4 regions of the Rhizobium sp. AG207R genome follow, and region 3 is predicted to be linked to each of the others. Evidence: predicted binding sites of a transcription regulator. Region 3 holds the regulator's gene; each other region holds the start of a gene.
What was found. Region 3 encodes PhoB, which activates phosphate uptake and scavenging genes when phosphate is short. Its sites were predicted from a motif close to TGTCATNNANCTGTCAT; they were not measured.
Positions count from the first base shown of each region.

Region 1: the regulator PhoB is predicted to act here: its motif matches at 3,593-3,609, upstream of pstS (phosphate ABC transporter substrate-binding protein PstS).
Region 2: the regulator PhoB is predicted to act here: its motif matches at 2,803-2,819, upstream of JJQ51_RS04120 (acid phosphatase).
Region 4: the regulator PhoB is predicted to act here: its motif matches at 5,442-5,458, upstream of JJQ51_RS15320 (DapH/DapD/GlmU-related protein).

Region 1 covers NZ_JAEPVT010000012.1:194,241-201,429, reverse strand. The annotation lists gene JJQ51_RS26585 (hypothetical protein) at 1-262, opposite strand, end outside; gene JJQ51_RS26580 (CoA-binding protein) at 376-804, shown strand; gene JJQ51_RS26575 (O-acetylhomoserine aminocarboxypropyltransferase) at 972-2,255, shown strand; gene JJQ51_RS26570 (phosphatase PAP2 family protein) at 2,369-2,917, opposite strand; gene JJQ51_RS26565 (cupin domain-containing protein) at 3,126-3,470, shown strand; gene pstS (phosphate ABC transporter substrate-binding protein PstS) at 3,734-4,759, shown strand; gene pstC (phosphate ABC transporter permease subunit PstC) at 4,836-5,807, shown strand; gene pstA (phosphate ABC transporter permease PstA) at 5,818-6,669, shown strand; gene pstB (phosphate ABC transporter ATP-binding protein PstB) at 6,699-7,189, shown strand, end outside.
Region 2 covers NZ_JAEPVT010000002.1:40,505-47,693, reverse strand. The annotation lists gene pssA (CDP-diacylglycerol--serine O-phosphatidyltransferase) at 178-1,038, opposite strand; gene JJQ51_RS04125 (phosphatidylserine decarboxylase) at 1,059-1,757, opposite strand; gene JJQ51_RS04120 (acid phosphatase) at 2,064-2,762, opposite strand; gene JJQ51_RS04115 (ABCB family ABC transporter ATP-binding protein/permease) at 2,896-4,782, opposite strand; gene JJQ51_RS04110 (LysM peptidoglycan-binding domain-containing protein) at 4,987-7,038, opposite strand.
Region 3 covers NZ_JAEPVT010000002.1:676,611-683,799, forward strand. The annotation lists gene JJQ51_RS07240 (aspartate aminotransferase family protein) at 1-846, opposite strand, end outside; gene JJQ51_RS07245 (GcrA family cell cycle regulator) at 1,271-1,798, shown strand; gene phoB (phosphate regulon transcriptional regulator PhoB) at 1,888-2,571, opposite strand; gene phoU (phosphate signaling complex protein PhoU) at 2,603-3,316, opposite strand; gene pstB (phosphate ABC transporter ATP-binding protein PstB) at 3,367-4,182, opposite strand; gene pstA (phosphate ABC transporter permease PstA) at 4,198-5,532, opposite strand; gene pstC (phosphate ABC transporter permease subunit PstC) at 5,529-7,010, opposite strand; gene JJQ51_RS07275 (substrate-binding domain-containing protein) at 7,073-7,189, opposite strand, start outside.
Region 4 covers NZ_JAEPVT010000006.1:69,455-76,643, reverse strand. The annotation lists gene ftsZ (cell division protein FtsZ) at 1-1,166, shown strand, start outside; gene lpxC (UDP-3-O-acyl-N-acetylglucosamine deacetylase) at 1,496-2,452, shown strand; gene JJQ51_RS15330 (outer membrane protein assembly factor BamD) at 2,741-3,610, shown strand; gene recN (DNA repair protein RecN) at 3,623-5,296, shown strand; gene JJQ51_RS15320 (DapH/DapD/GlmU-related protein) at 5,498-6,130, shown strand; gene JJQ51_RS15315 (CDP-diacylglycerol diphosphatase) at 6,239-6,898, opposite strand.

The DNA of each region.
Region 1 (7,189 bases), on a different contig from region 3:
AGGAAGCGCGATCCTTCGTGGGGAGATAATCCTGATAGGCGTAAAAGCCCATATCGCATGCGCCGCTGTCCGCAACATAGCGATCATAGAGCGTCATGTTCGGTGTTCTTCTGGCCGGATAACGCATGATGACTGCACGCTCCCGATTGATGACCGCCCTGGCCTCGGCGCAGGTCATGGACATGGAATTATATCGCGAAATCGCCAATGCCGGCGTCGCGGCCGAAGTGACGAGCAGGCCCAGCAGGATGAAATTTTTCATCTGAGTAATCCTCCCTGAAGTTGTTATAATACAATATATATACGCGGAGACCGCCATTGCGGTTTCCATATTTGTGACAAAACGCAAGTGTGATCGAGGTGGGAGGCTTCGTGATGAACCACGATAGTTATGACGATTCCTATATAGCCGATATCCTCTTGTCCGTAAGGACCATCGCGCTCGTCGGCGCTTCGCCCAATCCCGCGCGCCCGAGCAACGGTGTGATGGCCTATCTCCTGAACAGGGGATATCGCGTCATCCCCATCAATCCCGGACAGGCCGGCAAGGAAATTCTGGGGCAATGGGTCTATGCACGCCTGGCCGACATTCCCGAGCCTGTGGATATGGTCGATGTTTTTCGGGCGCCGGAATATCTCCGATCGGTCGTGGAGGAGACGATCATGATCGAGCCGCGGCCCCCGGTCATCTGGGGCCAACTCGGCGTGCGTGACGATGCGGCTGCGGCGAGAGCGGAAGCTGCGGGGGTAAGGGTCGTCATGGACCGCTGCCCGGCTATCGAGTATCCGCGTCTGGTCGCTTGACCGAGATCATGCATGACGGCTGCATTCTGCCGTTTATCGCGCGATCTCACTGAAAGATGGCAAGTTTTTTCCGCGAGCCGAGAAGCACGGCAAAGTTCGCGGTTAACTTTCATATGCCAGGCGTTATGCTTTTCCCGTTACGAACAAGATCCGGCGGGAGGAAAAATATGCCAACCAACAACCCAGGTTTCGACACGCTTGCGATCCACGCCGGCGCGCAGCCAGACCCGGCGACAGGCGCGCGCGCGACGCCGATCTACCAGACGACCTCCTTCGTCTTTCAGGACGCCGATCATGCCGCTGCACTGTTTGGATTGCAGCAGTTCGGCAATATCTACACGCGCATCATGAACCCGACGCAGGCGGTGTTGGAAGAGCGGGTGGCGGCTCTTGAAGGCGGAACCGCGGCTCTCGCGGTGGCCTCCGGTCATGCGGCACAGCTGCTCGTTTTCCATGCCATCATGCAGCCGGGCGACAATTTTGTTGCGGCCAAGCGGCTCTATGGTGGCTCGGTCAATCAGTTCGGGCAATCCTTCAAGAATTTCGACTGGCGAGTCCACTGGGCCGATTCCGCCGATCCTGCGACCTTCGAGGCGCAGATCGATGGCCGCACCCGCGCCGTCTTCATCGAAAGTCTTGCCAATCCCGGCGGCACCTTCGTCGATATCGCCGCGATCGCGGCCATCGCGCACAAGCATGGCCTGCCGCTGATCGTCGACAACACCCTTGCAAGCCCCTATCTCATCCGGCCGCTGGAGCATGGCGCCGATATCGTCGTGCACTCGCTGACAAAATTCCTCGGTGGCCACGGCAATTCCATGGGCGGCATCATCGTCGACGGCGGCACTTTCGACTGGTCCGCCTCGGGCAATTATCCCATGCTGTCTTCACCGCGCCCGGAATATAACGGCGTCGTTCTGCATTCGACTTTCGGCAACTTCGCTTTCGCCATTGCTTGCCGGGTGCTAGGCCTGCGCGATCTCGGGCCAGCCATCTCGCCATTCAATGCCTTTCTGATCCTGACCGGCATTGAGACGCTGCCATTGCGCATGCAGCGCCATTCCGACAATGCGGCTGCCGTTGCGCGTTGGCTGAAAGCGCAGGAAAAGGTGGCATGGGTGAACTATTCCGGCCTGGAAGACGATCCGAACCATGCCCTCCAGCAGCGTTACTCACCGAAAGGCGCGGGCTCGGTCTTCACCTTCGGACTGAAGGGTGGTTATGAAGCGGGCAAGGGGCTGGTCGAAGGTCTGGAGCTCTTTTCGCATCTTGCCAATATCGGCGATACGCGTTCGCTCGTCATCCATCCCGCCTCGACGACCCACAAACAGTTGACTGACGAGCAGAAGGTTGCCGCCGGTGCCGGCCCGGATGTCGTGCGTTTGTCGATCGGCATCGAGGACGTCAAGGACATCATCGCCGACCTGGAACAGGCGCTCGCGAAAGTCTGATGAGGTTCCTCACATAGCTTTGGCAACACTTTTTTATTGGGTTGTATTGAGGCGACCGGCGAAAAAACGTGAAAAACGGGGCGCTCGCATATATGGCCTCTTCAAATCTGACCCTATAGGATGCCGGTTACGAAGCGATCCAGCCGGGTTTCTGGACGATAGAGCGTCTTGACCAGGATCGCCGCGAAAACGGCGGTAAGCACCCCACCCATGACGTCACCGACATAATGCGTGCCGACGTAGACTCGCGAGAAGGAGACAAGGATCGCGCCGAGTAGGAAGAAGAGGCTTCGCTCTGGCATGCGTTGAAGTGCAAATGCGGCAACGATCGCGAACGCGGCCGTTGCGTGGTCGGAGGGAAAGGACGGGTCATTGCTGCGATTTATAAGTAGCTTGGTGACTCCGACATCATACGGGCGAACGCGACTGACAAAAAACAGGATGACTTGGTTGATGCCGAGACCGATGACGAAGGTCAGGCCCGCGGCAACGAGTGCGTGTCGGGTTTCCGATCGACGTTCTCCGACCCACCATTGGACAGCGACGAGAACGATCAACAAGGGAACGCCGTAAGCCGTGATTAGGATCATCAGGCTGTCGACTGTCGGGTTTCCGGCTATGCCATTGATCCACTCTGTTATAACGACATCTAGTCCATACATGCTGGCCCCTTCTGAACTGCGATTGCGATTTCGGCCCGATTGAGATGGTCGAGCCAAATTAACGAAGCGCACTAGGGCATTGTTTTCTGACGTTTCCCTGAAAGGTGGGAGCTTGGCATGGGGCGGCAGGTCAGGATGATATGCTTTTCGGGTTCGCGTTTTATTGGGTTCGCGGAGAGCCACATAAGGCAATCGACAGGAGACATTTGTGACGACCTATCTGGCAGTGGACATCAGCGACATCGAACCGGAAACGGGCGCGCCCGCAGCTGATCGCCTCGTTTCGGGAGCCCCAATCTTTCGCACATGGAATGTTGAAGAGGCCGATGGCGGCCTTTACGTCGGCATATGGGAGGCGACGCCTGGCAAATGGAAGGTCGTCTATGACGAGTGGGAATACTTCCATATCCTCTCCGGCTACTCCGTTGTAACGTCAGACGATGGCGAGGCCTTTCATCTGCGTGCGGGCGACCGCCTTATCTTGAAGCCGGGCTTCAAGGGGACCTGGGAAGTGATTGAAACGACTCGCAAGGATTATGTGATCCGTCTTTGACGATGCTCTTGAATTAGAACATGAAGTTCGCGTTCATGCGCCCTTTGGCGCGCTTCATTTCCTGCCGTTCCGCGATGGCCGTGATGATTGCCGCAGGTTGTGTCACTGCCGCTTCATTAAACTGTCATCAAACTGAAACAATGCGTCTTTAGAGCCAAGTCTGTCGCCGGGAGATTTCAGGCGGGGAGGTTCGTTTACCATGGGGACCTCGCGCCGATCTTCTGCTCGCCATCCTTTCATTCACTTGAGGAAGTGAGTCTACTATGCTTAACCTGAAACTCCGTTCGCTTTGCCTGACTGCAGGCCTCATCGCGGCTATGTCCGCTTCGGCCTCCGCTGCCGACATCACGGGCGCCGGCTCGAGCTTCATCGCACCGGTTCTGTCCAAGTGGGCTGAAGGCTACAAGGCTGCGACGAACAATGTCGTCAACTATCAGTCGGTTGGTTCGGGCGCCGGCATCAAGCAGCTTCTCGACAAGACCATCGTATTCGGCGCTTCGGACAAGCCCATGAGCGACGCCGACCTCGAGAAGAACGGCATTGCCCAGTTCCCGATGATCTCCGGCGGCATCGTCGTTTCCTATAATGTCGAAGGCGTAAAGCCGGGCGAACTCGTTCTCGACGGCAAGACGCTGGCTGACATCTTCCTTGGCAAGATCGCCAAGTGGGACGATGCAGCCATCAAGGCTCTCAACCCCGATGTAAAGCTGCCGTCCACGCCGATCTCGGTCGTTTACCGCGCCGACAGCTCGGGCACGACCTTCAACTTCACCGACTACCTGTCGAAGGTTTCGCCGGAGTGGAAGGAAAAGGTTGGCTCGAACACGGCTGTTGAATGGCCGGTCGGTTTCGGCGCCAAGGGTTCGGAAGGCGTTTCCACGACCGTCAACCAGACGGCTGGTTCGATCTCCTACGTTGAATATTCCTACGTCGTCGCCAACCACATCGGTTTCGCGAAGATGAAGAATGCTGCCGGCAAGGTTATCGAGCCGAGCCTGGAAACCTTCAAGGCTGCCGCTTCCAACGCCGACTGGGCCAAGGCCAAGAACTTCAACCTGATCATCACCAATCAGCCGGGCGAAAAGAGCTGGCCGATTGCTGCCTCGACCTGGGTTCTGCTCTATAAGAAGCCGGCCGATGCTGCTAAGAACGAAGAGGCACTGAAGTTCTTCAAGTGGTCCTATGAGCATGGCCAGAAGGACGCGACCGCCCTGTCTTATCTCGCGGTCCCAGACAATGTTGTCGAGATCGTTGAGAAGTCTTGGAAGACGGACTTCGGCACGAAGTAATTTGTGCTAGGCGAGAAAGTTGCGGCGGGCAGGGTATTTCCCTGTCCGCCTTTCGTGATAGGACAAGGGGAAATCGATGGCTAACGCGACTCAAATGGCGGGCTTCCAGGCTGTGAATACCTCCGCCGCGACCAGAAAATTCCGAATCCAGGATCGGATTTTCTATTTGATGACGCTTGGCTCGGCTGTTCTTGTCGTGCTTCTGCTGCTGGCAATCCTCGTGGTTCTTGTCATCGATGCCTTGCCCACATTTCAGACCTTTGGCTTGTCGTTCCTCTGGGGCACCAAGTGGAGCGCGCCGGCTGATATTTATGGCGCCGTGCCTGCCGTGGTCGGTACGCTTGTAAGTTCGTTCATCGCCATGCTGATTGCTGTTCCCCTCGGCATCGGCATCGCCATATTCCTGACGGAACTTTGCCCCGGCAGCCTGCGCCGTCCAATCAGTACGGCCATCGAGCTTCTGGCAGGCGTTCCCTCCATTATCTACGGCATCGTCGGCCTGTTCATTCTCGTGCCGCTCATGCAGAACTATATATTGCCATTCCTTATCTCTACGGTCGGCCAGGTGCCGGTGATCGGTCTGCTGTTCCAGCCGCCGGCCCCGGGCGTCGGCCTGCTGACGGCAAGCCTCGTGCTCGCCGTCATGATCCTGCCGTTCATCACCGCAATCTCCCGCGACGTGTTCAGCACCGTGCCGCCGATGCTGCGCGAATCCGCCTACGGCATGGGCATGACGACATGGGAAGTGGCCCGCCACATCCTGATCCCTTATACACGCCGTGGCCTCGTCGGAGGCATCATGCTTGGCCTTGGCCGCGCGCTTGGCGAAACCATGGCCGTCACCTTCGTCGTCGGCTCGGTGAGCCGTCTGCAATCGTCGATCATTTCGCCGTCCACGACCATTTCCGCCCAGATCGCGAACAACTTCGGCGATGCCGACGGTCTGCAATTGTCGAGCCTGATCGCGCTCGGCCTGCTCCTGTTCGTCCTTTCCTTCTGCGTGCTTGCAGTGGCGAGATGGATGATCGGCCGCGGCGACTCGCTCTGAGGAAAAAACCATGGAAAATGCAGTTCGTCAGAATCTCGTGTCGAGGCGTTATACGAAGAACAAGGTGATGATGGCCCTGTCCTTCCTCGCGGCCATTCTCGGCATATTCTTTCTCAGCGTGATCCTTGTCAGCCTGGTTTATCGCGGTGTATCGGCGCTCAGCCTCGACGTGTTCACCATGTCGATCCCGGCTCAGGGCTCGCGCGGCGGTCTGATAAACGCAATCTACGGCACGGTGCTGGTCACCGGCTGTGCCATTCTGATCGCAGCGCCGATCGGCATTCTAGCCGGCACCTACCTGGTGGAATATGCCAACGGCACCAAGCTTGCCGAGGTCGCCAAATTCATCAACGACATTCTGCTGTCCGCACCCTCGATCATCGTCGGCGTGTTCGTCTACGGCGCCGTGGTCGTGCCCATGCACGGTAATTCTGCCATCGCGGGCATCCTAGCGCTGGCGCTGATCGCCCTTCCGGTTGTCAACCGGACGACGCAGGACATGCTGTTACTGGTGCCGAATGCGCTTCGCGAGGCGACTGCCGCGCTCGGTGCGCCGCGCTGGAAGTCCATGATGATGGTGATCTACCGTTCCGCCTGGACCGGTATTCTCACCGGCATTCTGCTGGCCATCGCCCGCATCAGCGGCGAAACCGCACCGCTTCTCTTCACTGCCGGCTATAGCAAATTCATGAATACGGGCCTGACCGGTCCGATCGCCACGCTGCCGGTTGCCATCAACACGCTTGCCGCCGATGCTGGCGAGGATCTCAAACAACTGGCCTGGGCCGGTGCGCTGATCATCACCGTCGCCATCCTTGCCCTGAACATCCTTGCCCGTGTCTTGAGTGGGCGCCGTCAATGACGCAGCCGTCGAACGATAGGAATGAGACCATGAACATGAGCGACAGCAAATTTCAGAGCGTCAACGCACAACAGGGGAAGGACGCCGCTTCCCAGTCGGATCTCGGTGCGCTCGCGAAGCTCGAGGTGAAGAACCTCGATTTCACCTATCAGAACGGCCATCGCGTTCTGAAGAGTGTGAATATGAATATCCGCAAGAACGCGGTCACCGCCTTCATCGGCCCTTCGGGTTGCGGCAAGTCCACGCTGCTGCGCACCTTCAACCGCATGTATGATCTTTACCCCGGTCAGACCGTGGCTGGCGAAATTCTGCTGGATGGCCGCAATATCCTCACCAAGGACGTCGATCTCAACGATCTGCGCGCCAAGGTCGGCATGGTGTTCCAGAAGCCGACGCCGTTCCCGATGTCCATCTACGAGAACGTCGCTTTCGGCATCCGCCTCTATGAGAAGATCTCCAAGGCGGAAATGGACGCCCGCGTCGAGGCGGCGCTGACGGAAACGGCGCTGTGGAGCGAAGT
Region 2 (7,189 bases), 640 kb from region 3:
GTAGAATCCGCACTGCCGCAATGTTTGAATCTGCGGAAATGTCGCGCCGAGCTGGCCTTCCGTTGCGCCGATGAGCGACCGTCATGTCTCTGATTGATAAGGGAGACTTACAGACTAGCGGTTGCAGCCCGGCGATGCCGCCAGAGGACTGTTGTGCAGCGGTTTGATATGCCGGCGCTAGATATGTCGGCCGATGTCGTCGTTGGAATCGTCGACATTGGGATCGGCGGGGCCATTGATGGTGTAGGTGCCGTATTTCTTTGCCCAGGAGCGTGCGCCGAAGGGTAGGGACAGCAAATAGATGACGACGGTCACGACCATGACATGCCACGTATAGCTCATCAGCAGCGCGACATAGACGACGAGGCCGAGCATGATCGGCAGCACCAGATCGCGCCTTACGCCGTTGCCTTCCGATTTGCCGGACCATACGGGCAGACGGCTGACCAGCAGGAAGCCGATGAGAACCGTGTAGGCTGCGCCCCATAAGGCGAAGGTGCGGTCCGGCGTAAGGCCGAGAAAGCCGAGATAAACAGGCAGCAGCACCAGCATGGCGCCGGCAGGCGCCGGTACGCCGACAAAATATTCGGATTGCCACGAGGCTTTATGCTCGCGTTCAGCCATGACATTGAAGCGGGCGAGCCGCAGTCCGGCGGCGATCGTATAGATCAGCGCCGCGATCCAGCCGAGCGAGCGGGCCTGATCCAGCAGAAAGACGTAGACGACGAGCGCCGGCGCAACGCCGAAATTGACGATGTCGGCGAGCGAATCCATCTGCGCGCCGAATTTCGAGGTGGCCTTCATCAGCCGCGCGACGCGCCCGTCGATGCCGTCGAGGAAGGCGGCGACCAGCACCGCCACGACGGCGAGCTCGTAACGGTTTTCGAAAGCGAGGCGAATGCCTGTCAGGCCCGAGCAGATCGCCAGCACGGTGATCATGTTCGGCACGATCAGTCGCAACGGAATTTCCCGGAGACGCGGTCCACGCGCTTCGTCATTGGGCCCGTGCGGCTCGAAAGGCGGAAAAGGCGTCTTCATCTCGCTCGTGTTCCTACACTTCAGCTGCGGCGGCTAAGGGTTGCGCCCTTGACCGAGCCGAATTCGGCAATGACGGTTTCGCCGGCGATCGCCCGCTGGCCGACGGCAACGCGCGACGAAGCGCCTTCCGGCAGGAAGACATCGAGGCGCGAGCCGAAGCGGATGAGGCCGATGCGTTCGCCGGCATCCAGCGGCTCGTTCGGATGGACGAAGCAAAGAATGCGGCGGGCAACGAGGCCGGCAATCTGCACGACGCCGATTTCGCCATGCTTCGTTTCGATCACCAGGCCGTTGCGTTCATTCTGTTCGCTGGCCTTGTCGAGTTCGGCATTGAGGAAGCTGCCCTGGCGATAGGCGACGTTGGTGATGCGACCGCGCATCGGCGAACGGTTCACATGGCAATCGAAGACATTCATGAAGATCGAGATACGCAGCATCGGCTGGCTGCCGAGATTGAGCTCGGCCGGCGGCGTCACCATCTGCACGCTCGAAACCTTGCCGTCAGCAGGCGATATCGCCAGATCATCGTCCTGAGGCGTCATGCGTTCGGGATCGCGGAAGAAATAGGCACACCACAGCGTCAGGATCAGGCCGATCCAGAAGAGCGGCTTGAAGATCCAACCGAGCACCAGCGACGCGACGAAGAAGCCTGCAACGAAGGGATAGCCCTCCTTGTGTATGGGAACGATGACGTTGCGTACGCTGTTCATCAAGCTCATCTATGGCCTACTCCGTTAGGGCATGCTCACCAGGAACCAGGCTCCGGTTCTTCGGCAAGATCATGCCAGTCAAAAGAATGAGAACAAGATAAGCGGTCTTGCTCTGAATACCAGTCGAGCGTGACTACAGGCAAACTCTGTCATGGGCAATGCTTTCGCGCGCTCGTCCTCAACGCAATCCGCGTCGAGCAAGATGCCAACGTTCCCCTGACTTGAAAAGTGCAGCCTGTGGAAACCCGTGCGGGACGCAATGAAAAGGCCGCCGATGGCGGCGGCCTCCTGTGTCCCGCGTCGGCCGATCGGAAATCAGAGGCCGAGAGCGGCGCGCAGTTCAGCCTTGGCGCCCTCATACTCGGTCTTGTAGTCCTCGTGGGTCATGATGGTTTCGGCGATGACGGTGCCTGCAATGCGGCCGGCTTCGATATCGGAAGCATAGTGGATGCCGCCGACGATACGGTTGTGGCCGTATTCCCAGGCGCGAGCCATGATGGCGGCGCGCTTTTCCGGCACCATGTTGGCAAGCACAATGCCCATCAGCGTGCCGACCGTGGTGTGGCCGGACGGATAGGAGCCGGACTTGGAGAGCGGCACGATCGGCTTGACGAGGTCGCTGTAGAGATGCGGGCGCGGACGCTTCCAGACATCCTTGGCGGGATCGACGACGGCGCCTTCGGTCTCGACGACGCGGTCGAAGAAGGCCGAAAACTTCGGCAGGTTTTCCTTGGTGAATTTCGGATTGTCGATGACGTCGGAGAAGCGCCAGACGTTCTCTTCGGCATCGGCCACGGCGCGAGCCGCCATTTCCGGCGTGCGGGTCACCTGGATCGTCAGGATTTCGCCGAGCTCAGCCTTCATCTGTGCGGAATCATTGGCGGGCGGAGGCGGCAGCAGATCGAGGAGGTTGATCTCCTTGGCATCGGTGAAAGGCTTGGCATCTTCGGCGAAAACCGGCGAGGCCAGGCCGACGACGAGCAACAAGCTGAAAGCTTTGGCAAAACTACGCATTTGAGGGGCTCCGTTGAAAAGACCCTCGTACCTAGCAAGCTGTCATCTCAGTCTCGTGACAACAATCGGTGCATAACCATTGCGCACCCGATGCTGTCATGGGCGGCGGAGTTCCATGCTTCCACGGTTTTTCTCAGCTTGCCGGCGCCAGTCGGTCGACAACGCCGAGATCGTCGTTTTCGCGTACCTGTTTCAGATGCTCCTCCGCCTGCGTTGCCTCGCGCTGGCGGCTCCACATGGACGCATAAAGCCCGTTCCGCGCCAGAAGCTCGGCATGCGTGCCGCGCTCGGCGATCACGCCGCTTTTCAGCACGATGATCTCATCTGCTCCGATGACGGTCGACAGGCGATGCGCGATGACCAAAGTTGTACGGTTCTTCGAAACGACATCGAGGGCAGCCTGTATTTCGCGCTCGGTCGTCGTGTCGAGTGCCGAGGTCGCCTCGTCGAGGATCAGGACCGGCGGCGCCTTGAGAATGGTACGCGCGATCGCGACGCGCTGCTTCTCGCCGCCAGACAATTTGAGGCCACGCTCGCCGACCTTGGTCTCGAAGCCTTCCGGCAGATTGCGGATGAACTCGCCGATCTGCGCGATCTCCGCGGCCGCGGTAACTTCCCCTTCGCTGGCGCTCGGACGGCCATAGCGGATGTTGTAGGCGATGGTATCGTTGAAGAGCACGGTATCCTGCGGCACCATGCCGATGACCTTGCGCAGGCTCTTCTGCGTGACGGTTCGCAGATCCTGGCCGTCGATGGTGATCGTGCCGTCCTGCACGTCGTAGAAACGATAGAGCAAGCGCGACAGCGTCGATTTACCGGCGCCCGAAGGCCCGACCACGGCAACCGTCTTGCCAGCCGGCACCTCAAAGGAGATGCCCTTCAGGATCGGCCGCGCCGGATCATAGGCGAAATGCACGTCCTTGAATGCGATTGCGCCATTACCGATGACGAGCTCCTTGGCGTCAGGCGCATCGACCACCTCGGGCTTGACCTCGAGCAGGTCGAACATCTCCTCGATATCGGTCAGGCCCTGACGTATTTCGCGATAGACGAAGCCGATGAAGTTGAGCGGTACGGAGAGCTGCAGCAGCATGGCGTTGATGAACACGAAGTCACCAACCGTGTGATGGCCGTTCAAGACGGACCAGCCCGACATGACCATCATCACCGTCGTGCCAAGGCCGAAGATCAAGCCTTGGCCGAAGTTAAGCCAGCCGAGCGACGTCCAGACGCTGGTGGCTGCCTTTTCATATCGCTCCATCGATTGATCGAAGCGTTTGGCTTCCATCTCCTCGTTGCCGAAATATTTGACCGTCTCGAAGTTCAGCAACGAATCGATCGCCTTGGTGTTGGCGTCGGTGTCGCTGTTGTTCATTGTCCGGCGGATGGAGATGCGCCAGTCGCTCGCCTTAACCGTGAACCAGATGTAGAGCCAGACCGTGACGGCCGTGACCGCGAGATAGGAAAAGCCATAGCCGCGCCAGAAGATGATGGCGGTTAGCAGGAATTCGATGAAGGTCGGAAACGTGTTGAGGATCGTGAAGCGGACGATCGTCTCGATGCCCTTGGTGCCGCGCTCGATGATGCGCGAGAGGCCTCCGGTCTTGCGCTCCAGATGGAAACGCAGCGAGAGCTCGTGCATGTGCACGAAGGTTCTGTAGGCGAGCTGGCGCACCGCATATTGGCCGACGCTCGCAAACAGGGCATCGCGCAGCTGGTTTAGGCCGAGCTGGATCAGACGCGTCGCGTTCGTGGCGATGATCAAAGCGATGGCGCCGACCAGGAAAGCAGGCAGAATGCCTTGCATGTCGAGCTTGCCGTTCAGCGCATCGACGGACCATTTGAAGAAGTAGGGGACCAGCAGCAGGAAAAATTTCGAGACTAGCAGGAAGACGGTCGCCCAGACCACCCGCATTTTCAGATCCATGCGCCCGCTCGGCCACATATAGGGCCAGAGATTGACGATCGTGTTCAATGGATTGCTGGAATCCGCCGATATGGTTTTCTTCTGGCCTGCCATGTCCGTCTCCGGCGAATGATTGGGCAGCCGGGTGTGGCAGCATTTGCACAGCCGACTGGCAAGCCTTCATAGCCAAGACATGGCCGTTGTGGGAAGGCTATGGGGTCGGGCGACGCTTATACTATTTTCATGCGGTATAAAAGCAGCGGCCAGGCGTTGCTGAGCCTGGCCGCTGCCAATGTTCACGATGGGCGGTCGTTGCCGCTAGAGATGCTCGCCCGAAAGCCGCTTGCGGTGAAGCTCCTCGGCATTCGGCAATGCATCCTTCGGCAGACCGAAGACCTGACCCGGCAGGATACGGTCCGGATTGTTGATCTTGTCCTCGTTGGCCAGATAGATCGTCGTGTAGCGCACGCCCGCACCGTAGATGCGGCGCGATATCTGCCACAGCGTATCGCCGCGACGGATGATGACGGCATTGGTGTCCTGCGACAGCGGTGCCTGTTCGAGCGTCTTCGGGCCACTGTCGTTGGATGAGACCTCTGTGTTCGGCTGCGCCGGTGCCGTCTGAGCAGGCTGCGTGATAACAGCGATCATCTGTTCGAGCCCAGGCAGCGCCGCGCCGACCGATTTCGGATCTTTCGGCAAAGCCAGCAAGGTGGCAAGCGCCTTGGAGGCTGTGCTCGAAGCGTCGGCAGCAGCCTTCTTCAACGCAGCACTGGCGTTGATGGTCGGCCGGAATTCAGACAGCGACTTGAGCGCGATTTCCGTGCCGGAGCGGGCGGCTGCGAGCTGCTCCGTATTAGGCTGCTTGCCGTCGGTAAAGAGGCCCTTGAGCAGCGCAAAAGCCTTGCCCGCGCCTTCCTTGAGCTTGGCAAGCTCGCCCTCGTCGAGCGGCACCATGTTTGCCGTGGCCGTCTGCCCTTGACCATTTGCGGCGGCGGGTGTCTGCGCCGCGACCGTCACCTGATTGCCCTCGGGGCGCGTGAAGTTGACGCTGGTCCGCACGACGACTTTGCCGGCGCCATCGAGTACGTCGACGCGGATCTTGTGATCACCGACGGCAAGAGGCATGGGTCCGTCCACGACAAAGTGACCGTCCGCACCCGCGACGTTCTCGCCGATGAGCTTGTCGTCGGCATAGGCGCGGACCTTGGCATTCGGCTTCGTGGTGCCGGCAACGAAGATATGATCGTTTTCGATCTCCACCGCATTGACCATGACGTCTGGATTCGCCTCTACCTTCGCTGCTGGCGGTGTTGCCGTGCCTGCCGCGGGATTGGCGGATGCGACCGCCGTACCATCCTGTTGCGGCTTGGCATCTGTCGTGGTCGTTTTGGCCTGAGTGTCGGCCGCGGACGCGTCCTGTTCGCCGGCGGTCACGCGGCCCTGCTTGGCGGAAGGCGCGGTGATGATGCGACTTGCAGCGCCTGGCTTCGACACCATCGCGAGAACCTGGGTGGAATTGTCCTTCGGTACGGAGACGGTTGCGATTTCCTCGGAACTGACGGCCTTACCGTCCTTGCCGGTCGCGCGCAGCACCAATTCGTGGTCTCCAGGCGGCAGCGGATTGTCGAGTACGGCGGCAAAGTCGCCGCTCGGGCCGACATTGGTCGTCGTGACAACCTTTTCGCCGTCGACGATCTCTAGCTTGGCATTCGGCTCGGCTGAGCCTGCGATAACAGTGGAGCCATCCGGCTCGACGCGCAATACGTCGAATGATGGTACGCGAGGATTGGCAGCCGAGTTGGTCCCGGGCGCCTGTTGCCCTGTCAGCGTTGCAAGAGCCTTGTCGATCGCCGCACTGGCTTCGGCAGCATTCTCGGGGAGAGATTGGATGATGGCGAGAGCCTTGCCTGCACCGTCCTGCGCTTTCTTAACGAGTCCCGTTGTCGTTGCGTCGATCCCTTCGGGAAGCGCGAAGCCGACGATCGATTGCAGGGCAGTAATCGCCTTTGTCTTCGCAGCCGTGAAGACATCCTGGGCCGGTGCATTGCCATCCTTGAAGAGCGCCTTCAAATCGGCCAGCGAAGCGGTTGCCGCGTCGGTCAGGCCGGTCAGCTTTTTCGCAAGATCTGCGGTGTTGACGGCGGTCGACACGGCATTCTGCGTGGCCTTGGTCGCGCTCTCGGCGGTCTCGCCAGCCTTCTGCGCATTTTGGTCGATCGTATTTTTCACCGCATTGCTGGCTTGATTGACCACGTTGCCGATCGGGGTCTTGTCACCGTTGATGCGCGGCATCACGAAGAAGACCATCAACAGGGTCGCAATTGCCAACACCAACAGAGCCAGCCAACCGGCACGGTTCTTCATCATCATTCATCTCCACGCGGCGAAGTCATCGCAACTCCTGAAATTGCTAGCGATTTCGCCTGCTTTTACAAGCTTTCTCAGCCATTTTCGCATGTCCCGACACAAGTTTTCCTTTGAAAAATCTTGACTGCGCACCTGCAGCATAGTTCTTTGC
Region 3 (7,189 bases):
CATGGCGAGCGGATTGCCGCCATAGGTGGAACCGTGGGTGCCTGCCTTCATGCCTGAGGCGGCTTCTGCCGTCGCAAGGCATGCACCGAGCGGGAAACCGCCGCCGATGCCCTTGGCGACAGCCATGATATCAGGCTTGATGCCGGCCCATTCATAGGCGAAGAGCTTGCCAGTGCGGCCGACGCCACACTGTACTTCGTCGAGGATCAGCAGCAGGCCATGTTCGTCGCAGATCTCACGCAGCCCGCGCAGGAATTCGTTGGTGGCCGGACGGATGCCGCCCTCGCCCTGAACCGGCTCGATCAGGATTCCGGCCGTCGCATCCGTGATGGCGGCGCGCACGGCATCGAGATCGCCGAATTGTACCTGATCGAAACCCGGTGCCTTGGGTCCGAAGCCCTCGATATACTTCTCCTGGCCGCCGGCGGCGATGGTCGCGATGGTGCGGCCGTGGAAGGCGCCCTCGAAGGTGATGATGTGGAACTTTTCGGGATGCCCCTTGGCGAATTGATAGCGCCGCGCCGTCTTGATGGCGCATTCCAGCGCCTCGGCGCCCGAATTGGTGAAGAATACCTTGTCGGCGAAGGTCGCTTCCGTCAGCCGCTTCGACAGCTTCTCCTGACCGGGCACCTCGTAGAGGTTCGACAGGTGCCAGACCTTGTCGGCCTGGGCCTTCAATTCGGCGACGAGATGAGGATGGGCGTGACCGAGCGAGTTGACCGCGACGCCGGCTGCGAAATCGAGGTAGCGCTCGCCATTTTCGGTGACCAGCCAGACGCCCTCGCCTCGCTCGAACCGTAACGGAGCGCGCATATAGGTGTCATAAAGCGGCGTGGTCTCGGCCATGGCCATATCTCCTGATCACAACTTTAAGGACCGATCGCTTCGATTTGATGAAACGGGTCCGAAAAAATCAAAAATGCCGCCTTGCGGCGGCCCGGGCACTATTGATGTTTTGCATCGCGATGTCAACAAAACTGGCGTTTTAGCAGGTGCGAGATAGCGCTTGCGGGCAAAAGAGATAGGTTCGGCGGCGCCTATTGCAGAAATGCCACGCCTAGGCAGCAAGTTGGGGAAAACCTCGAAATCGATTCCTCAAGATTCTCGCGACTCTTGTCACGGAGTCAGCCTCACACTAGGTTAAAAAGCAATTGCTAGACTGCATGCGGCGGAACTAGTCACCACAATTTTAGAGCGTTTCGCGCCTCGTTCCCATGCGAGGCAATGGTGAGGGATTCTGCCATCGGAAACGCGACAGCGGAGACAGGGCATGAATTGGACAGACGAACGCGTCGAGAAGCTGAAAAAGCTATGGTCCGAAGGGTTGAGCGCCAGCCAGATCGCTGCGCAGCTCGGTGGCGTGAGCCGTAATGCCGTTATCGGCAAGGTGCACCGCCTGAACCTTCCTGGCCGAGCGAAGGCGGGCGGCACGGCAACCGCGACGCGCACGCCAAAGCGCAGTGCCGCGGCTCCCCGCGCAACGACCTACGGCTCGCGCGTCGCTACCCGCACCGTGGTCGCCCGCCAGCAGGGTGCAACCATGCTGAAGGAAGAGATCGAGATAGATTCCGTCAATGAAATTCAGTATCGCCCGGCATCGAACGTCGTCGTTCCGATCTCCCGCCGCCTCGGCCTGACGGAGCTGACGGAACGCACCTGCAAATGGCCGGTCGGGGACCCGCTGAAGGACGACTTCCACTTCTGCGGCAATGACAGCCCGGATTCGTCCCCCTACTGCACCTATCATCAGCGCATGGCCTACCAGCCGGTGCATGACCGCCGTCGCAACAACGGCTGAAAGTTACCGCAAGACAAAGAGAAACGGGCCCCTCGAGGCCCGTTTTTCTATTTCCGCCGCTATTTAGTAACACCCGAGCGGCGAGCCGCTCAGGCTTCCATGGAATAGCCCGCGCCGCGAACGGTGCGGATGACATCCTGCATATTGGAGAAATTGAGCGCCTTGCGCAGACGGCCGACATGGACGTCGACCGTGCGTTCATCGACGTAGATATCGTGCCCCCATACGCCATCGAGCAGCTGCGAACGCGAGAAGACGCGGCCTGGCGAGGACATCAGGAACTCCAGCAGGCGGAATTCTGTCGGCCCCAGCCGGACTTCGCGGCTCTTGCGGTGGACGCGATGGGTTTCGCGGTCCAGCTCGATATCGCCGCAACGCAGCACCGTGGAGAGAACCTCCGGGCGGGCGCGCCGCAGCATCGCCTTGACGCGGGCCATCAGCTCCGGCGTCGAGAACGGCTTGACGACGTAATCGTCCGCGCCGGTCGAAAGTCCGCGCACGCGCTCGCTTTCCTCGCCGCGAGCCGTCAGCATGATGATCGGCAAGCGCTCCGTCTCCGGCCGCATACGCAGCCGGCGGCAGAGCTCGATGCCGGACACGCCGGGGAGCATCCAGTCGAGGATCAGGAGATCGGGGATGCGCTCCTGGAGACGCAGCTCGGCCTCATCACCTCTGAGGATCGTGTCGACCTCGAAGCCTTCGGCCTCAAGATTGTAGCGCAGCAGAACGCTAAGCGCTTCCTCGTCTTCTACAACAGCAACTCTCGGAACCATGCGCCTATGGTCTCCTTTCTTCGCTTCCAGATTATTCCGTCACTGCGCCGACGGTGTTGGCGGTATCGTCCTTCGGGCGCTCGCCTTCCGGCTGAGCACCGGTCGCCATGTAATAGATCGTCTCGGCGATGTTGGTGGCATGGTCGCCGATGCGCTCGATGTTCTTGGCGCAGAAGAGAAGATGCGTGCAGGTGGTGATGTTGCGCGGATCTTCCATCATGTAGGTCAGCATCTCGCGGAAGAGCGAGGTGTACATGGCGTCGATTTCCTCGTCGCGTTCGCGGATCGACACGGCCTTATCGGGCGAGCGGGTCGCGTAAACATCAAGAACTTCCTTGAGCTGGCTCAGTGCCAGTTCGGAGAGGTGTTCGATGCCACGAGCGAGACGACGCGGCACGCCCGTGCCCTGAACGGCGATGACGCGCTTTGCGGTATTCTTGCCGAGATCACCGACGCGCTCCAGATCGGAGGCGATGCGGATCGAGCCCATGATTTCGCGCAGGTCCGCTGCCATCGGCTGACGACGAGCGATGGTGACGATCGCCTTGTCACCAACTTCGCGCTCGGCATGGTCGAGAACGACGTCGTCGGAGATGACCTTCTGGGCCAGGGCCGCGTCGCTGTTGACGAGAGCGCGTACGCTGTCGCTAACCATCTGCTCGGCCAGGCCGCCCATTTCGGCAATGCGGCGCGTCAGAAACTTCAGGTCTTCGTCATAGGCAGAGAGAATGTGAGTGGAGACCATTTTTCTATCCTCAAGTGAACTGTGTGAAAGGAGCCGCGCGCCTGCCATCATCAACCAAAACGGCCCATGATGTAATCCTGCGTGCGGAAATCGTCGGGATTGGTGAACATCTTATCGGTGTCGTTCTCCTCGACCAGGTGGCCGAGATGGAACATTGCGGTACGCTGCGAGACACGAGCGGCCTGCTGCATGGAATGCGTCACGATGACGATGGTGAAATTCTCCCGAAGCTCGTGGATGAGATCCTCGACCTTGGCGGTTGCGATCGGATCGAGCGCAGAGCACGGCTCGTCCATCAGGATCACCTCCGGGCTGACCGCAACGGCGCGCGCGATGCAGAGGCGCTGCTGCTGGCCGCCCGACAGGCTCGTGCCGGCGTCATGGAGCCGATCCTTCACCTCACCCCAGAGACCGGCCTTCTGCAGACTGGTTTCGACGATATGCTCGAGATCGGCCTTCGAGCGATGCAGGCCATGGATGCGCGGGCCGTAGGCGACATTCTCGTAGATCGACTTCGGAAACGGGTTGGGCTTCTGAAAGACCATGCCGACGCGGGCGCGCAATTCCACGACATCGATGCTGTCGTCGTAGACATCCTGATCGTCGAGCGTGATCTTGCCGGTGACGCGGCAGGTCTCGATCGTATCGTTCATGCGGTTGAGGCAACGCAGGAAGGTGGACTTGCCGCAGCCGGAAGGGCCGATCAGGGCCGTGACCGTATTGGCGCGGATCTTCAGATTGACGTCGAAGAGCGCCCGCTTGTCGCCGTAGAACACAGAAACGTCCTGGCCGATCATCTTGTAAGGGATCGTCGTCATCTTCTTGGCCAAGGCTCTTTCGCTGGCAGCTTCCGTCATCATGTTCATTTCGTGCGCCCTCCCTTACCAGCGCCGCTCGAAGCGGCGGCGCAGCAGGATGGCGCCGATGTTCATCGCGACGAGGAAGAAGAGGAGCACGATGATGGCGCCGGACGTTCTTTCGACGAAGGCCCGCTCGGCTTCGCTCGCCCACATGTAGATCTGCACCGGCAGCGCCGTCGAGGGATCGAGCGGCGATGCCGGATAATTGGCAACGAAGGCGACCATACCGATCAGAAGCAGCGGCGCGGTCTCTCCGAGCGCATGGGCAAGCCCTAGGATCGTGCCCGTCAGAATGCCAGGCATCGCGAGCGGCAGAACATGATGGAAGACCATCTGCATGCGCGATGCGCCAAGACCGAGCGCTGCGCTGCGGATCGACGGCGGCACGGCACGCAAGGCCGAGCGCGTGGCGATGATGATCATCGGCAGCGTCATCAGGCTCAGTACAAGGCCGCCGACCAGCGATGCCGAGCGCGGCAGCCCCATCATGTTGATGAAGACCGAGAGACCCAACAGGCCATAAACGATCGAGGGGACGGCAGCGAGATTGTTGATGTTGACCTCGATCAGATCCGTCAGCCGGTTCTTCGGGGCGAACTCTTCCAGATAGATCGAGGCGGCAACGCCGACCGGCAAGGCAAGTACGAGAACGGTCAGCATCAGGTAGAGCGAGCCGATCAGCGCGACACCAAGCCCGGCGGCTTCCGGCCGGCTCGAATTGCCCGACAGAAAGAGACCGCTGTTGAAGGCCTTATGAAGCGCGCCGCTTTCGCTGAGTTGCTTCATCCATGCGACCTGGCGGTCGGAAATCTTGCGATCCTTCTCGCTGACGGTCAGATCGATCTGCCCCTTGTTGGCGGAATCGATGTTGGCGCTGGCCAGGAATGTGACGCTCTGTGTCGTCCCTATGATAGAGGGGTTGGCAACGACTCTGTCGCGCAACACGATCCTGGCGCTGTCCGACACCATCGCCATCGCCTCGCGTACAAGCGTGCGATTGGCCGGATCGATGCCAAGCGCTTTCACCAACGCATCGCGCACCAGTACGGGGTAATTGGCAGCGATCAGCACCTTCGGATCGTTCATGCGCTTACCCGTCGGGTCGATTACCTTCTCGGTGAATTCGATCGGCAAGGTGATCGAAGTCTGGACAAAGGCGGTATAACCAGTGCGGACCACGGTCGAGACCAGGATGATAAGGAAGACGAGACCGAAGATGACGGCGGTCATCCCATAGGCGCGAAAGCGACGCTCGGCGGCATAGCGCCGCTTGATGCCGATATCTCGGTGCACAGACGCACCCGGCGTCAGACCGCGCGGCATGTTGAGCTGAGAGGAAGATACGACGCCGCTCATTCGTATTGCTCCCTGTATCGACGGACAATGTAGAGCGCATAGACGTTGAGGCACAGCGTCAGGCAGAACAGCGTGATGCCGAGGGCGAAGGCGACGAGCGTCTGCGGCGAGGTGAATTCCAGATCGCCGGTCAGCTGATTGACGATCTTCACCGTGACCGTCGTCATCGGCTCGAAGGGATCGAGCTGCATGCGCGCGGCAACGCCTGCGGCCAGTACCACGATCATGGTTTCGCCGATCGCCCGCGACGCGGTCATCAGCAGCGCGCCGACGATGCCCGGAAGAGCCGCCGGCAGGAGCACGCGCTTGACCGTTTCCGACCGCGTGGCGCCGAGGCCCAAGGAGCCGTCGCGCAGCGAGCGCGGCACCGCCATGATGATATCGTCCGACAGCGACGAAACATAAGGGATAAGCATCACGCCCATGACAAAGCCAGCCGTCAAAACGCTCTGCGCCTCGATGAAGCTTCTGTAGTTTCCGGTCATCAGCCCGTCTATCTCGGCGGAGATATCGCGCAGGAAGGGGCCGACTGTGACAAGGGCGAAGAAGCCGTAGACGATCGTTGGAATGCCGGCCAGAACCTCCAGCATCGGCTTGGCGATGGAACGGACGCGAGCCGAGGCATATTCGGCCATGTAGATCGCGGCAAACAGGCCAATAGGCACGGCAAAGAGCATGGCCACGAGCCCGATATAAATCGTACCTGCCAGGAGCGGGATCAGACCGAAGGTGCCCGAGGTCTGCGCGCCGGCGCCGGTGAAGCGCGGGTCCCAGACGGTGCCGAAGAAGAACTCGCTGGCCGGCACTGCGCTGAAGAAACGCGCCGCCTCCGAAAGCATGGAAACGACGATGCCGACCGTTGTCAGCACCGCAATGGAGGAGGCAACGATCAGAGCTCCGAGAATGACCTGCTCGACCCGGTTGCGGGCGCGAAAACGCGGCGCAATCGCGCGAAGACCATGGACTGCGCAAAGCAACGACAGGACGATCGCCGCTACCGACATGATCATGCGGCTCAATTCACGCATGCCATTATATCTATTCGCGGCCTCGATCATGTAGCCCGTGGGGCGTACGGCGAGTGGAACGCCCTTCTGCGCCAACAGCAACTGAAGATCGGCCTTGCCGCCATCAACGTCGGCAAGCTCCTGGCTATCGAGCATGCGCATGCCACGGGCGATGCTGCGCACCATGCCGTAGCTGAGATTGAGCTCAGCCGGCGGCAGAGACTGAACCTCCTCGGGAAAGGATTTGGTCACCAGGCGGTCGATGACGATGGGACTGACGATCAGCCAGGCGCAGATGAGTGCCAGGGGCGGAAGTACCGCCCATATGGCGGCATAGGCACCGTGATAGCCGAGCCGGGAATGCATGGACGAAGACCTGCCGCCCGACAGCGCAGCCGCCCTCACTCGCCCCAGCACGAAAGCGGAGGCGCCGAAGACCGACAAGCAGAGCAGCAGCAGCGATACACTCATTCCCATTCCCCGGCGAACCCCGGGGCAGCGGAAAGCCGCACCGGTGCCCGACCCTTCAGCAGTCACATGATCTTCCCGCCCGCGAAGTCCTTGCGGATCTGGTCGCGCTCAGCATCCGGCGCCGGCACGAGGCCATATTCCGCCAGCGGGCCGTCCGGTCCGATCATCTGATCGCTCGT
Region 4 (7,189 bases), on a different contig from region 3:
AGGTTCTCTATTCGGGCGTTGCCTGCATCACCGACTTGATGGTGAAGGAAGGTCTCATCAACCTCGACTTCGCCGACGTGCGTTCGGTCATGCGCGAAATGGGCCGCGCGATGATGGGTACCGGCGAGGCTTCCGGCCAGGGCCGTGCAATGCAGGCTGCTGAAGCTGCCATTGCCAACCCGCTGCTCGACGAAACCTCGATGAAGGGCGCACAGGGCCTGCTGATCTCGATCACCGGCGGCCGTGACCTGACCCTGTTCGAAGTCGACGAAGCTGCAACCCGCATCCGCGAAGAAGTCGATCCCGACGCCAATATCATCCTCGGCGCCACCTTCGACGAATCGCTTGAGGGCATCATTCGCGTTTCCGTCGTCGCAACGGGCATCGACCGCGCGATGAACGAGGCTTCCGACAGGGGCATGGAATTCCGCCCCGCCGCAAAGCCTGCTATGCGTCCTTCCGCGGCCGCCGCTCCGGCAGCGGCCGCAGTTCAGCCTGCCCACGTCTCGCAGGCCCAAACCGCACAGGCTGCCGCTCCGGCTCCTCGTACCGTGGATCCGGTCGCCCAGACCATTCGTGCAGCAGAGGCCGATCTGGAGCGCGAACTGGAATTCCAGATGAGCCGGCAGACTCAGGTGCCGCAGCAGCCGGTTATGCAGCAGGCCGCTGCGCCGGAAGATAACTTCCGTCCGCAGAGCCGCATCTTCGCAGCAGCCCCGGAAGCCCAGCCGGTCCGTCAAGCTCCGGTTCAGCCTCAGCAGCAGGCGCCGGTCATGCATCAGCAGCCGGTCATCCGTCAGGCTCCTGAGCAGGTCCGCATGCCGAAGGTCGAGGATTTCCCACCGGTCGTTAAGGCCGAGATGGAACACCGCGCCCAGCCGGCAGCCGCCCAGGCGACCGAAGAGCGTGGCCCAATGGGTCTTCTGAAGCGAATCACCAATTCGCTCGGCCGCCGCGAAGAAGATCCGGCTTTCGACGACATGATGGCTCCGACGAACAACGCCGCTCCGCAGCAGCGTCGTGCGCCGTCGCCGGAAGCGAGCCTCTATGCTCCGCGCCGTGGCAATCTCGACGATCACGGCCGCCAGGCTCCGCAGGCACGCATGGCAAACCATGAGGACGATCAGCTCGAGATTCCGGCCTTCCTGCGCCGCCAGTCGAACTGACCCGCAACAGGCAGCCCTTTAATAGGTTGCTAACCATATTGGAGAAATCCGGGGCCGAAAGGCTCCGGATTTTCTTATTTTATAACCATTGTCTTATTTAAAATTATCCAACGAATTCAATTGGCTGCTTTCGTAACAAAACGAAAGAAACAGTGATTTGGAATGCGATGCCCTGGCGCGTATGTAGATATCAAGCAAGCCCGCTGAATCACATTCGGAGACGAATGTATGTGAGGTGCGTGGCATAGTTAACAGACTGAACCGGCGATAAGGGTAAGCGTCCGAAGATGACCGCCCGGCCTGGATCAGATAGACGAAGGCAGAATTACATGGCAATTGGATTGCTTGGTTTTCAGACCACCATTGCAAACCCTGTGACACTTTCCGGTATTGGCGTTCATTCCGGTGCCAATGTGTCGATCACCTTCTACCCCGCCGAAGCCGGCACCGGTGTCGTTTTTCAGCGTCTGCACGATAATGGCGATGTGACCGAACTGCGCGCCGTTTCCTCGCAGGTCGGCAACACGGATCTCTGCACGGTTCTCGGCTTTTCTCCGGCGCGCTCTGTCGCGACGGTCGAGCACGTCATGGCTGCGATCTACGCGATCGGCCTCGATAACGTCGTCGTCGAGGTGTCCGGTGCGGAAATGCCGATCATGGACGGCAGCTCCTATCCCTTCATCGAGGCGATCGAGCAGGCGGGTGTTGTTTCGCTCGGTGTCAAGCGCCGCTATATCCGCGTTATCAAGCCGGTGCGGATCGAAGCTGGCGGTTCCTGGTGCGAGTTCCGCCCCTATGATGGCACGCGCTTCGAAGTCGAGATCGACTTTGAATGCCCGCTGATCGGCCGTCAGAAGTGGGAAGGCGATCTGACCGCTGAGACCTTCAAGACGGAACTGTCGCGCGCGCGTACCTTCGGCTTCATGCGTGATGTCGAGCCCCTCTGGGCTTCGGGCCATGCGCTGGGTTCGTCGCTGGAGAATTCGGTCGTCATTTCGGACGACAATACCGTCATCAACGTCGAAGGCCTGCGTTATCCCAAGGACGAGTTCGTCCGCCACAAGACGCTCGATGCCGTTGGCGATCTGGCTCTCGCCGGTGCACAATTCATTGGTTGCTATCGCTCCTATCGCGGCGGCCATCGCATGAATGCGAATGCCCTGAAGGCATTGCTCAGCGACGCTTCGGCTTACGAGGTCGTCGAAACCTCGGCACCTCGCCAGCGCGGTCACGGCCGCGAGTTCATTGCGGTCAACGCGCCTGAATTCGCTCCTTGGTCGGCGTGATTTTTTCGGGATCGAAATGAGACAAAGCTGCCGCTCTGATGAAGGGCGGCTCTTTTTTTGACGGACGACTCATCGGGTTTGTCTTCGGTCGCGAAGCGGCGGCAGGATGGTGCGGGCCGATATGAGAAATCCCTGTCAAAACAGTGATTAAAGGCTGCGGATATGCGGTCTTTGCCACAAAAATGCGTTAATGCACCATCAATGCGTTGCCCTGATGGTGTTTTTGCGGCTAGAAACGCCAGCGAGAGAACGCCGTCTCCGCAACGACGGCTATGGGACAGTCATCCGATGGGTTTTGCAAGGTCTGAACGCATGAATATCACAGCACGGGCTTTGCTCGTATCGCTCCTTCTGGCCGGTACCGGTGCGGTGGTGACGGGGTGTAATACGAAAAAGGATATCGACATCACCAAGCTCGGTGTCGAGACCGATCCACCGGAGATGCTCTACAATCAGGGCCTTGCCAACATCAAGGCCGGCAACATGACGGAAGCCGGCAAGAAGTTCGATGCCATCAACCAGCAGCAGCCCTTCTCCGAATGGGCACGCAAGGCATTGGTGATGAGCACCTTCGTGAAGTATCGCACGGGCCGTTATGATGAGGCGGTACAGACCGGCAATACCTATCTCAAGCAATATCCGGGCTCGGAAGATGCCGACTATGTGCAATATCTGGTCGGTTCGTCCTATGCCAAACAGATCGTCGACGTGACGCAGGACCAGCGTGCAGCACAGCAGACGATCGAGGCGATGACCAAGCTCGTCAATACCTATCCGAAGTCGCAATATGTCAGCGACGCTCAGGAAAAGATCCGCTTTGCCCGCGACCAGCTCGCCGGCAAGGAAATGCAGATCGGCCGTTATTATCTGGAGCGCAAGGATTATCTGGCTGCCATCTCCCGCTTCCGCGTGGTGGTGGAGCAGTATCCGACGACGAACCAGATCGAAGAAGCCCTGGCGCGACTCGTCGAAGCTTATTATGCGATGGGTATCGTACCCGAAGCGCAAACGGCAGCTGCCGTTCTCGGCCACAACTATCCGGACAGCCGCTGGTACAAGGATTCCTATCAGCTGCTGCAGAAGGGTGGCGTGGAGCCGAGCGAAAATTCGGGCTCCTGGATTTCCAGAGCGGGCAAGAAACTTCTTCTTGGGACGTGAGATTGAGCGCAGATGCTGATCCAGCTTTCGATCCGCGATATCGTTTTGATCGAGCGGCTGGATCTTGCCTTCGAGTCCGGACTTTCGGTGCTGACCGGCGAGACGGGTGCGGGCAAATCCATCCTGCTTGACAGTCTGTCGCTGGCCCTTGGCGGGCGCGGCGATGGCGGGCTCGTGCGCCATGGCGAGGATCGCGGCCAGGTGACTGCGGTTTTCGATGTCGGTACACAGCATCCGGCCCGCAAGCTCCTGCGCGAAAATGGCATCGACGATGACGGCGATCTGATTTTCCGCCGTGTGCAGTCCGCCGATGGCCGCACCAAGGCCTTTGTCAACGACCAGGCGCTCAGCGTGCAGCTCATGCGCCAGATCGGCCAGCTTCTCGTCGAAATTCACGGTCAGCATGATGACCGAGCGCTCATCGATACCGACGCGCACCGCACCTTGCTGGATGCCTTTGCCGGCCTCGCCGAAGAGACGCAGGAGGTCGGCAGGCTGCACAAAATCTGGCGCGATACCGAGCGCACCTTGAAGAAGCATCGCGAGCAGGTCGAGAAGGCAGCGCGTGAAGCGGACTATCTTCGCGCCTCCGTCGAGGAGCTGGAGAAGCTCTCGCCGCAGGATGGCGAGGAGGATGAGCTGGCTGAGAAGCGCTCGCGGATGATGAAAGCCGAGCGCATCGCCGGCGATATCGCCGAGGCTTCCGAATTCCTCAATGGCAACGCATCGCCCGTGCCGCATATCGCATCGCTGGTGCGCCGATTGGAGCGCAAGAGCCACGAAGCGCCGGGCTTGCTTGAAGATACCGTGGCGCTGCTGGATGCCGCTCTCGATCAGCTGTCCAACGCGCAAATGGAAGTGGAGGCAGCACTCCGCAAAACGGAATATGATCCGCGCGAACTTGAGCGTGTCGAAGAGCGCCTCTTCGCGTTGCGGGGTGCCTCGCGCAAATATTCCGTGCCGGTAACGGAACTGCCAGCCCTGGCCGCACGCATGATTTCGGATCTAGCCGATCTCGACGCCGGCGAAGAGCGACTGGCGCGCCTTGCTGCCGAGCTTTCCGCCGCCAAGGCGGATTATGATGTCGCCGCACGCAATCTGTCGGAGAAACGTCACCATGCCGGCGAGGCTCTGGCCGCAGCCGTCACGGCCGAACTGCCGGCCTTGAAGCTCGAGCGTGCGCGTTTCATGGTGGAGATATCAAGCGATCCAGAAGCTGGGACAGCCGAGGGTATCGACGTTGTCGAATTTCATGTGCAGACCAACCCTGGCACGCGGCCGGGACCGATCACCAAGGTCGCCTCTGGCGGCGAGCTGTCGCGCTTCCTTCTGGCATTGAAGGTTGCGCTTGCCGATCGCGGCTCTGCGCCGACCCTCGTGTTCGACGAAATCGACACTGGTGTCGGCGGCGCGGTCGCGGATGCGATCGGCCAGCGGCTGAAGCGCCTGTCCGATCGCGTGCAGGTGCTGTCGGTCACCCATGCACCGCAGGTCGCTGCCCGCGCTGCAACCCATCTCCTGATCTCCAAGGGACCCGTCGCGGACGGCTCGGAAAAAATTTCCACACGCGTCGCCACCATGGAGCCGAAGGATCGCACCGAGGAAATCGCCCGCATGCTCGCGGGTGCTTCGGTAACCGAAGAGGCGAGGGCGGCTGCCAAGCGCTTGCTGGCCGGTAACGGGTGATCTCTCCTGTGATGTTGTCGGAGCAGATGCCGGTGGCGACTTGCCCGAAGCGGGCATAGCAGCAAGCTCAGCGACTATAGCGCTGAAACGCGCCTGAACCCGTCATCTGCCGTCGGCATCTTGCTTCGGTTTTTCGACGGTCTTGCGTCATATATCCTTCATCGTCCCCGGCTAGGCAGGCCCGGAATCCGGAGACCGTCAATGCACTCAACCACACAACCCAATCGCCCAAAAATCGCAGAAACCGTCATCCACCCGACGGCGAACATAAGGGATTCGAGCATCGGCAGATGCTGTGAGATTTTGGCGGACACATCTCTGCACACTGCCGAACTCGGAGATTTCTCTTACTTGGGGCCGCGCTGCATTGTCGGTGACGCAACGATTGGAAAGTTCTGCGCCATTGCGGCAGAGGTCAGAATTGGCGCTCCCAATCATCCGATGGACCGACCATCCATGCATCGTTTCACCTATTGTCCGGAATATTACGCGGCGAGCGCCGTGCGGGACCACGCCTTTTTCGATCGGCGAAAGGAAGACCGCGCCGTCATCGGCAACGATGTCTGGATTGGTCATGGCGTGATTGTTTTGCCGGGCGTACAGGTTGGAGACGGCGCCGTGCTTGCAGCAGGCGCGGTCGTCAGCAAAGATGTTCAACCATATACTGTCGTCGGTGGTATTCCCGCCAAGTTCATTCGAGAGCGCTTCACTCGAACCATCGCAGAAAGACTGACGTCCATCGCCTGGTGGGATTGGCCTTTCGAAACCATCATGGAGCGGCTTGCCGATTTTCAATCAAGCGACATCGAAGCCTTTTGCGAGCGCTGGTCCTGATCCGCTTTTGACGACTTGGGCGGCCAGCCTTGGCCGTGTCATCTTACGAAATCGGACGGTAGGTTGTGAATGAGTTCCGCCGACGTACGAACTTCTGAGCGACATGCATCAGAGCCGGCATTTGGGATCGATCATGTCCTCCGCGGAGCCGCGGGATTTGTGGGCCTCGTTTATTCTTGCCAGAATATAGAAGCCATGCTGCCCGTTGGGCAATGCAGCGCCAAAGACGCCGACGACCACATTTTCCATATTTGAACGGGCGCCATCGACGCCATCTGCGACGAGCTGCAGCGGGTTCAAATTCGAAAGGTCATCGGCCGTATGGAAAGTTGCCCACCAACCAGCTCGGGTCTTCAAGTCCGTAAACCGGCCGCTTTCAATTTCCGTCGCATGGGCTTTCAAGAGCGCGCGAAAGCGAGGCGTCTCGCACCCCATGTGGATATGAAGCCGATCTTGTGTGCGCCAGCTGGCGGCGTTTATCGCCAGAGCAAAATTCTGTCTCGAAGCCTTCGTTGAGCGCGGATCGATTGCCGATAGCTCTTTCCACGCTTCCTCAAAATAGTTCGGCGCACCCGCGGTCAGAAGGCGTGGGTCTTCGATGCCGGGTACATCGGCGAGCGGTGCAAGGATGGTGCGCTCCTTGTCAGCAGGCTCACGAAGAACAACGTATGAAGACAAAGGGTCCTGCGACTGGACGATCTTGAGGCACGGATATGGCGACCCTGTCAGGGTGGAGTTGATTTCACAGGCTCTGACGACCAGCCCCAAAGCGGAGCGGCTGACGAATGAGCTCATGATCAAGACTGCAACGACGAGGAAAATAGAGAGAACGGTAAGACGGTGCTTCATGCGTGATTTCGAATTTCTGCCAATGATCCAATCACTTCCAGAGATGTGGCTCTCATAATATAGCCTACCTTAAATCCTCTGCGATAGACGCGGAAGAGCCGCTGCCCCAGGAATTGGATAGGGAATTCCATCGGGGCTAACTGGACGCTGATACTTCCCGCATCTGTAACACCAAGGACGACAGATCACGGCGTAAAGTTGTCGTGAGCA